Regions from separate parts of the Mesorhizobium sp. WSM3873 genome, predicted to be linked through region 2. Evidence: predicted binding sites of a transcription regulator. Region 2 holds the regulator's gene; each other region holds the start of a gene.
What was found. Region 2 encodes LexA, which represses DNA repair genes until DNA is damaged. Its sites were predicted from a motif close to TGTTCNNNNTGTGTTCNG; they were not measured.
Positions count from the first base shown of each region.

Region 1 (3,278 bases), on a different contig from region 2:
CACCAGGATCGCCATATCGTTGAGGTTGTGCTTTTGCCGCTGGTAGGCCTCGATCGCCTCGCCGATGGCGCGCGCCTCTTCCTCCGAATCCCAGGCGGCATGGACATGCACCTTGTCGTCCTCGGGATCGTTGCGGTCGGTGAACAGCGTCTTGCCGAAGCGGCCTTCGTTGAAGGCGATGAGATGCGACGCGGCGCCGAGGATATGCGCGGTCGAGCGGTAGTTGCGCTCGAGCCTTATGATGGTGGCGCCGGGAAAATCCTTGTCGAAGCGCAGGATGTTGTCGACTTCGGCGCCGCGCCAGCCATAGATCGACTGGTCGTCGTCGCCGACGCAGCAAATGTTGACAGTGGATCGACGCCGGTTTCCCTCCCCCTTGAGGGGAGGGTGGCCGGGTGAAGCCCGGTCGGGAGGGGTCCTCGCGGCAGTGCTCGACGCTCCGGCGCCTGATGACTGGGCGGCGCCTTCCGCGGCGACCCCCTCCGTCCGCTTCGCGGACACCTCCCCCTCAAGGGGGGAGGATTGCGGCCTCTGCGCCAACAAGCGCAGCCACATGTATTGCGCGGTATTGGTGTCCTGGTACTCGTCGACCAGGATGTATTTGAACTTGCGGTGATAGTCCTTCAGCACGTCCGGATAGGCGCGGAAGATGCGGATCGGGTGATAGAGGAGATCGCCGAAGTCGCAGGAATTCAGCGTCTGCAGCCGTTCCTGATAGGCCTTGTAGAGCTGGCGCCCCTTGCCGTTGCCGAAGCTGCGCGCGTCGCCTTCCGGAATCTCGTCGGTGCCAAGGCCCTTGTTCTTCCAGTTGTCGATCATCTGCGCGAAGGTCTTGGCCGGCCAGCGCTTGTCGTCCAGATTTTCGGCCTGGATCAGCTGCTTGATCAGCCGCACCACGTCATCGGTATCGAGGATGGTGAAATCGGATTTCAATCCGGCAAGCTCGGCATGCCGGCGCAGCAGCTTGACGCCGATCGAGTGGAAGGTGCCGAGCCAGGGCATGCCCTCGACATTCTGCTCGCCGATCAGCAAGCCGATGCGCTGCTTCATCTCGCGCGCGGCCTTGTTGGTGAAGGTGACGGCGAGAATCTGCGAGGGGAAGGCCCTGCCGGTGGCAAGGATGTGGGCGATTCGCGTGGTGAGCACCCGCGTCTTGCCGGTGCCGGCGCCGGCCAGCACCAGAACCGGGCCTTCGGTCGTTTCAACAGCGAGCCGCTGTTCGGGATTGAGGCCGTTCAGATAATCGGGCGCACGGTTCTGCGCGTTGCGTGCGGCCATGGCGCGCGCGGCAAGGCCGGATGGGGCGGCGGGCCGCGCATTCGGTTCGTCAAAAAAGGGCATGTCTTCCGAAAAGCCGGACATCGCCCCCGAATGTAGTGATTCGGCAGCGAAAGGCCAGAAGTGTCTCCGTTTTGTTCTAGTTGTCCCTATTCGGGGCCGGCTTGACAGGCGCAACTTGCGAGAGAAAGCTGCCAACAGGGCAGGGACGGCAAGCCGTTGCCTCAGAGGCGCCGCACCGCGCAACAGTCGAAGGAGTATCGTCTTGGCTGTCACCATCACCTCCCTCGTCCTTTTGCTTATCGGCCTGGTCCTCGGCGGCGGCGGCATCTGGCTGGTGACGTTGGGTGGCAGCTGGTACTACCTGATTGCCGGACTGGCCTTCCTGATCACCGCCTGGCTCGTTTTCCGCCGCAGATCGACAGGGCTCTGGCTCTATGCGGCGATCGTGCTCGCCTCGCTGTGCTGGGCGGTGTGGGAAACCGGCTTTGATTGGTGGCAGCTCGGCCCGCGCGGCGGCATCATCGTTCTCATCGCGCTCTGGCTGCTGACGCCATGGGCCAGGCGGGGATTCACCGGTCCGGACGGACGCGCTCCGCTCATCCTGGCGGTGCTCGCATCGCTTGCAGTGGCCGGCTATTCGATGACCGCCGATCCGAAGGACATCGGCGGCACGCTCAACACCGATAAGGTGACGCCGACGGCCAATCTCGGCGGCGACATACCGGCGGGCGAATGGCATTTCTACGGCCGCACGCCGTTCGGCCAGCGTTACTCGCCGCTCGCTCAGATCACGCCGGACAATGTCGCCAAGCTGCAGCCGGCCTGGACCTACCGCACCGGCGACATGAAGGGTCCGGACGACATCGGCGAGACGACCTATCAGGTAACGCCACTCAAGGTCGGTGATGCGCTCTACATCTGCACGCCCCACAATTTCGCCATCGCCATCGATGCCGCGACCGGCAAGGAGAAATGGCGCTACGACCCGAAGATCAAGCTCGATCCCAACCGCCAGCACCAGACCTGCCGCGGAGTTTCCTATTACGCCGATGCGAAGATCGCGGCGGGCCAGCCCTGCGCGGCACGCATCTACCTGCCGACTTCGGACGCCCGGCTTATCGCCCTCGACGCCGCGAACGGGCAAGTTTGTCCGTCCTTCGCCGAAGGCGGCACGCTGAACCTGATGGCCAACATGCCCTTTCCGAAGTCGGGCTACTACTATTCGACCTCGGCACCGCTCATCCTCGCCGGCAAGATCATCGTTGGGGGCGCGGTCAACGACAATTATTCGACCGAGGAGCCGTCGGGCGTCATCCGCGCCTATGACGCGGGCACCGGCGCGCTGTTGTGGAATTGGGATTCCGGCAAACCGGATCAGACGACGCCGCTGCCGGCGGGGCAGAAATACACCAATAATTCGCCCAACATGTGGTCAACGGCGAGCGCCGACGAGAAGCTTGGCCTGCTCTACCTGCCGCTCGGCAACCAGACGCCCGACCAGCTCGGCATGGGCCGCAGCGCCAATGTCGAAAAATTCTCCTCCTCGATCACCGCGCTCGACCTCAACACCGGACAGTTGCGCTGGGTGCGCCAGACCGTGCATCACGACCTGTGGGACATGGACGTGCCGGCGCAGCCGACGCTGGTCGACATCACGACGGGGAGCGGCGTGGTGCCGGCACTGGTAGGGCCGACCAAGCAGGGCGATCTCTATGTGCTCGATCGGCGCACTGGCGAACCGATCATTCCGGTGAAGGAAGTGCCGGCACCGGGCGGAGCGATCGAAGGCGACCATACCTCGCCGACGCAGCCGTCGTCCGACCTGTCGTTCAACCCGAAGCCGCTGACCGGCGCCGACATGTGGGGCATCACCATGTTCGATCAGCTGGCGTGCCGGATCGAACTGAAGACACTGCGTTACGAGGGACGCTACACGCCGCCCTCGCTGCAGGGCACGCTGGTCTATCCCGGCAATTTCGGCGTGTTCAACTGGGGCG
Region 1 covers NZ_LYTM01000004.1:146,912-150,189, forward strand. Annotated here, with positions in the region: gene A9K71_RS04290 (UvrD-helicase domain-containing protein) at 1-1,362, opposite strand, end outside; gene A9K71_RS04295 (glucose/quinate/shikimate family membrane-bound PQQ-dependent dehydrogenase) at 1,544-3,278, shown strand, end outside.
Region 1: a site for LexA is predicted at 1,403-1,420, ahead of A9K71_RS04290 (UvrD-helicase domain-containing protein). Genes of this name have one in related genera too.

Region 2 (3,278 bases):
CCGGCGGCAAGTCGGGCGACTACAAGGTAGGTCCTTAGCATGGCTTTGCTTCCGGTCGCCGACGCGCTCCAACGCCTGTTGGACGGCGCGACCGCGCTGCCAGGCGAAAGCGTGCCGCTGGCCGACGCGTCCGGCCGGGTGCTGGCCGACCCCGTGGTGGCTCTGCGCACCCAGCCGCCCTTCAATGCGTCGGCGATGGACGGCTACGCCGTAAGGGCCGCCGACGTAGCCTCGGCGCCGGCCCGGCTCTCCGTGATCGGCATGGCCCCCGCCGGGCGTGGCTTCACCGGCTCTGTCGGCAAGGGCGAGGCCGTGCGCATCTTCACCGGCGCGCCGCTCCCCGAAGGCGCCGATACCATCGTTATCCAGGAGAATGTCCGCGATCTCGGCGGCGGCGGCATCGAAGTGACCGAGCCGACCGTGGAGGGACGAAACGTCCGTCGCCGCGGCCTCGACTTCTGCGAGGGCGACCTGCTCCTCGAAAAAGGCCGCCAGCTCGATCCGGCGGCGCTTTCGCTGGCGGCATCGGCCAACCATCCGAGTCTCAACGTGGTGCGGCAGCCGCTGCTCGCCATCATCGCCACCGGCGACGAATTGCTGCCGCCGGGCAGCGCGCTCGGCCCCGACCAGATCATCTCGTCGAATGCCTATGGCGTCATAGCTACAGCCCAGTCGGTCGGCGCGCGCGCGCTCGACCTCGGCATCGCCGCCGACCGCAAGGACGCGATCGCGGCCCTGGTCAAGAAGGCGGTCAAGGCCGGCGCCGACGTCATCGTCACGCTTGGCGGCGCCTCCGTCGGCGACCACGACTTGATCCATGACGTGCTGACCGGCGAAGGCATGCAGCTCGACTTCTGGAAGATCGCCATGCGTCCCGGCAAGCCGCTGATGTTTGGCCGGCTCGGCGACATTCGCTGCATCGGCCTGCCCGGCAATCCGGTCGCAAGCCTGGTCTGCTCGCAGCTGTTCCTGAAGCCGCTTCTGGCGCGGCTGGGCGGCCGGTCCTGCCGGCAGGAAATCCGCACGGCCCGGTTAGGCGTCGCAATGCACGCCAACGATCTCAGGCAGGACTATGTGCGCGCCGTGGTCCGCGAAGATGCGGGGGCGTTGATCGCAACACCGTTCGGCATCCAGGATTCCTCGATGTTGAGGATGCTCGCCGATGCCAATGGCCTGATCGTGCGCCAACCCTTCGCACCGGCGGCTCAAGCCGGCGAGGAATGCAGCGTTCTGATGTTACGCTGAACAAAACGTCAACACATTCACTAAACTTTAAACGGTTGCGGAACACAACTGGAACAGATAGTGTTTGTTCTGGGTTTGTTTTTCTGATTCTGGTTTCAGAACCCATGGGGGCCGCCATGCTGACGCGCAAACAACATGAACTGCTGATGTTCATCCATGAACGGCTCAAGGAAAGCGGCATTCCGCCGTCTTTCGACGAGATGAAGGAAGCGCTCGACCTTGCCTCGAAATCGGGCATCCACCGCCTGATTACGGCGCTGGAGGAGCGCGGTTTCATTCGCCGGCTTCCGAACCGGGCGCGTGCCCTTGAAGTGCTGCGCCTACCTGACTCGATCGCGCCCGGCCTCAATGCGGCGAAGAAATTCTCGCCGAGCGTCATCCAGGGCGGCCAAGGCAATCTCGGCCGCCAGATCAAACCCGCGGCGCCCGCCCGCACGCCGACGCCCAGCAATGACGACGACGCCGTTTCAGCCGTCTCCATCCCGGTGATGGGTCGCATTGCCGCCGGCGTGCCGATCGACGCCATCCAGCACCAGACGCATTCGATCACAGTGCCGCCGGACATGATCGCGGGCGGCGAGCACTACGCGCTCGAGGTCAAAGGCGACTCGATGATCGAGGCCGGCATCTTCGATGGTGATACGGTCATCATCCGCAACGCCAGCACTGCGAGCCCCGGGGAGATCGTCGTGGCGCTGGTCGACGACGAGGAGGCGACGCTGAAGCGCTTCCGCCGCAAGGGCGCCTCCATCGCGCTCGAGGCTGCCAATCCGGCCTATGAGACCCGCATCTTTGGTCCTGATCGCGTCAAGGTTCAAGGCAAGCTCGTGGGGCTCATCCGCCGCTACTGAGGGGGCTGCGGCTTGGCTTCCGGCTTCTCGGGCTTCTTGTAAGGCGCTAACCCCCTCGCCTCACGCGAGTAGCGCCGCTGTTCGTGCCAAGGGCGGTACGGTTTTTCGACGGCGTATTGAATGGATGCTCGCGCCGTCGCCGATTGCGGATCGAAGAAGACGGCGGCACTGCCGTCGCGCGCGAGCTGCCGCTTGGTGACGACGAGGATACGTGGATCGCGGCAGGGATTGTAGGCCGTGGCGTCGTTGATGACGATGAGGTCTGCAAAGTCGCAGGCAGGTCGGGAAGCTTCGCGGTTCTCGGCGAGCGCGACGATCGCGCCCGATGGATGCCGGCCAATGCAGAGATCGCCCGTGCAGTAAAAAGGCGATCCAGGCGGCAAGTCGACGGGATCGGCTATGTCCAGCGTGCCCTTGGCGAATGTCTCCGGCGGCACGATCGTTTCGGCCTTGAGCGCGCGTTTCCAGTTATCGGTGGTGAACTCGTTGGAGCGGGCACGATTGACGGCGAGTTCGCCGCCGCCGATCGGCATCGCCACCAGATGCGCGTCCTCCGAGATCAGCAGGTCCGGCGTGCGCACCTGCGGGATGATCATGACGGCCGCGACTGCCAAAGGAATTGCGGCCAGCCTCAGCCAGGTAGTCGCCATCGTGGCGATGACGAGCGCGATCGTCGCCAGCAGCACCGAATGGATCGAGATCAGGCCCACGGCATCGACCGGCGACCACTCCGAAAGCCACGCCGAGATCGCGATCATCGCCGTCAGGCCCTTGCCCATCAAATAGAGGAAGGGCCCGTCGAAGCCGAACGGCATCATGACCGCGCTGGCGACGGCGAGAAACATCACGACCGTGACGATCGGCATGATCGCGAGATTGGCCAGCAGGCTGAGCGGCGAGACGCGCTGGAAATGCCAGATGGCAAACAGCGCTGTGGCACTTCCGGCAATGATCGACGTCATTGCGGCGCCACCTGCTCCGACTGCCAGTTTATGCGACATGAACCGCAGGAACGAACGCTTTGCCGGCGGCGCTCTCACCTTGCCGGCGCGGTAGTCGGACCAGCCGGCATAGGCGCCGACAAGAGCGGCGGTTGCCGCGAACGACATCTGAAAGCTCGGGCCAACCACTTCATGCGGCGACACCAGAATGACGGCGATGGCCGAGATCGCCAAATTGCGC
Region 2 covers NZ_LYTM01000008.1:115,201-118,478, reverse strand. Annotated here, with positions in the region: gene moaC (cyclic pyranopterin monophosphate synthase MoaC) at 1-38, shown strand, start outside; gene glp (gephyrin-like molybdotransferase Glp) at 40-1,245, shown strand; gene lexA (transcriptional repressor LexA) at 1,362-2,096, shown strand; gene A9K71_RS07570 (ComEC/Rec2 family competence protein) at 2,090-3,278, opposite strand, start outside.

Region 3 (3,278 bases), on a different contig from region 2:
CCATTCGAGAAGCTTCGAGGCTTCCTGCGGGTTGTCGGCCAGCCAGTGGTCGAACGGGTCGCGGATGGCGGTTTCGACGATGCGCATCGCCTCGATGGTGGCCAGCCGGTCCTTGGTCTGGCCGACGAATTCCGGCTCTCGGATGAATACCGACAGCATGCCGGCGGCCGAGATCATGACGTCCTCGGTCGTGATGATCGAGGCGCGCTTGTTGCCGATGAGATCGGCATATGCGCGAAGCCCGCGCGTCAGCACGTTGCGGAAGCCCGCCTCATGCGTGCCGCCCTCGGGAGTGGGAATCGTATTGCAGTAGGAGTTGAGGAAGCCGTCGCCGCCGAACCAGGTCACCGCCCACTCCAGCGAGCCGTGGCCGCCCTGCTTGTCGCTTTTGCCCGCGAAGACTTCGCGCGTGACCTGGAATTCGTCGCCGAGGGTGGCCTTGAGGTAGTCTTTCAGGCCGCCCGGGAAATGGAACTCGGCTTTGGCCGGAGTTTGATCCTTTTCCTTGATCAGCGAGGGATCGCAGGTCCAGCGGATCTCGACGCCGCCGAACAGATAGGCCTTCGAGCGCGTCATGCGGTAGAGCCGGGCCGGCTCGAAGGCGGCGCCTTTGCCGAAGATCTGCTCGTCGGGATGGAAGCGGGTCCTGGTGCCGCGGCGGTTGTGCACCTCGCCGAGGTGCTCCAGCCCGCTCACCGGAACGCCGCGCGAGAAGCGTTGGCGATAGAGCTGGCGCCCGCGCGCGACCTCGACCTCGAGGTGATCGGACAGCGCGTTGACTACGGATACGCCGACGCCGTGCAGACCGCCGGAGGTCTCGTAGACCTTGGAGTCGAACTTGCCGCCCGAATGCAGCGTCGTCATGATGACTTCGAGCGCCGGTTTCTTGAACTTCGGATGCGGATCGATCGGAATGCCGCGGCCATTGTCGGTGACGGTCAGGAAGCCGTCGGCGGAAAGCTCGACGTCGATGAAGGTCGCGTGGCCGGCCACCGCCTCGTCCATCGAATTGTCGATGACCTCGGCGAAGAGGTGATGCATCGCCTTGTCGTCGGTGCCGCCGATATACATGCCTGGGCGACGGCGCACCGGCTCCAGCCCCTCAAGCACCTCGATGTCGGCGGCGCTGTAGCTCTCGCTGCCGTCGCGGGCGGCGGCCGAGCGCTTCGCGGCCTGCACCAGCGGATCGGCCGGCCGCGAGGGCGCGCGTACTTGCTGGGGCTGCTTTTCCGGGTTGCCGAAAAGATCGCTGGTGTCGTCCATGCTAGCCATTAAGTCCGGTACTGCGAATCACTCCTCGATACTGCCACGCTTTTGGCGGGCGAACGAGTTCCTGTTCCGTTCAGGGATCAAACTGTCTCTTATTCCAAAACCATTCGATAACCAAGCCGCCGGAAATAGGGCGGGCTCCACCCCTTTGGATTCCTGATTCTTTAACATTAACGCCTAGCGTGAGCCTCAACGACAAAAGACCACGGGGCGTCAGGGGTTTCGTTGTGAAGGGCAGGGCCATAACCATGATCGGCATCGCGGCCGTTTTCGGCGCGATCTCGATCTTTGCCGCGGACTTCTGGGTCAAAAGCCAGGCGAGGGCCCAGTCCGAGCAGAAGACGGCATCGATCGTGGTGCCGCACGAGCCCAAAGTCGAGTTCAAGACCATCGTCGTGGCGAATGCGCCGCTGCGCTACGGCATGCAGCTCGACCGGTCGCAACTCACCGAAATTCCGTGGCCGCAGGATTCTCTGCCGCAAGGCGCCTTCCCGACAATCGACAAGCTGCTGGCCGAAGGCAGCCGAGTCGTGCTGTCGCCAATCGAGGTCAACGAGCCGGTGCTGCTCGCCAAGCTGTCGGGACCGAACGGCCGCGCCACACTTTCCAACATGCTGTCTCCGGGCATGCGGGCCGTCACCATCCGCACCGACGAGATCGCCGGCGTCGGCGGCTTCATCACGCCGGGCGACCGGGTCGACGTCGTGCTGACGCGCGATGCCGGCGAAATCCAGGAAGTGTCCAAGAACGCGCAAGGGGCAGCCGGCTCGACGGTCACGTCCGAAATCGTCGTGTCCGACGCCAAGGTGCTTTCGGTCGGGCAGGGCGCGGACGAGCGCAAGACCGAGCCGCAGGTCGCCAATTCCGTGACCCTCGAGGTCACGAACGAAGGGGCGCAGAAGGTAGCGCTCGCCCGCACCGTCGGCTCCTTGTCGCTGTCTTTGCGGTCCGCCGCCGATGCCAGCGCCAGCGGCAACGGGCTTACCACCATCTCGTCCTTCGGCGGTTCGGTTGCCGCGAGCGCCGAGGCGGGCGCCGCCTCGCTGGTCAATGCGGTGGCGAAGGAGCCGGAAGAGCCGAAGTTCAAGACGGTGATCGTGTCGCGCGGCACGAAGGTGGAGGAATACAAGGTTCCCTCCAAGCCCGCCGACGGAGACGTCGTTCCTTCCAACGAACAAGAACAATAGCCGGTGGGGACCGGCCGGGAACGGGACAATGCCTGTGTTGAACAAAGAACGGACGACGAGAGGGCTGCGCCTTCTGCGTGCAATGGCGGCGGGCGCCTTTCTGGCAGCCGCCGGAATGCTAGCCTTTGGGGCGCCGGCCCAGGCAAACAACGACGTCGTATACGTCTCGGCGACCAAGAACGCCTCGATCAAAGTCGCCAAGGGCAAGCCCAAGACGATCATGACGAACGCGGCCTTCTATCAGATCGTCATCGGCGATCCGGAGATCGCCAACGTCAACCCGCTGACCGACAAGTCCTTCTATGTGCTGGGCAACAATCTCGGCACCACCGGCATCGCGCTGTTCGACCAGAACAAGCAGCTCGTCGGCACCATCGACATCGAGGTGACGCTGGATACAGATCAGCTCGCCAACACCATCCGCGCCAGCGTGCCGGATGCCAAGATCAAGGTCGGTTCGGCCAACGGGCGCGTGGTGCTTTCGGGCGAGGCGGAAGACGCGGTCGCGGCCGACAAGGCGAGCAAGATCGCGTCGCGCTTCTCCGGCAATGAGGAAGTGATCAACTCGGTCAACATCTCGTCCTCGCAGCAGGTTCAGCTCAATGTCCGTTTCGTCGAGATCAACCGGCAGGCGGGACAGGATCTCGGCGCGAAATACGGGGCCAACTTTGCCTTCGGCGTCGGCGGTCGCGACGTCATCATCGACCCGGGCACGGTACCGACCGCTGGGACCGGCGAGATCATCGGCCGGTTGCTTTCCAACGGGGTTTCGATCGACATCGCCATCAAGGCGCTGGAAGAGCGCGGTCTCGCCCGGCGGCT
Region 3 covers NZ_LYTM01000034.1:253,289-256,566, forward strand. Annotated here, with positions in the region: gene parE (DNA topoisomerase IV subunit B) at 1-1,263, opposite strand, end outside; gene cpaB (Flp pilus assembly protein CpaB) at 1,518-2,456, shown strand; gene A9K71_RS20890 (type II and III secretion system protein family protein) at 2,539-3,278, shown strand, end outside.
Region 3: a site for LexA is predicted at 1,329-1,346, ahead of parE (DNA topoisomerase IV subunit B). Genes of this name have one in related genera too.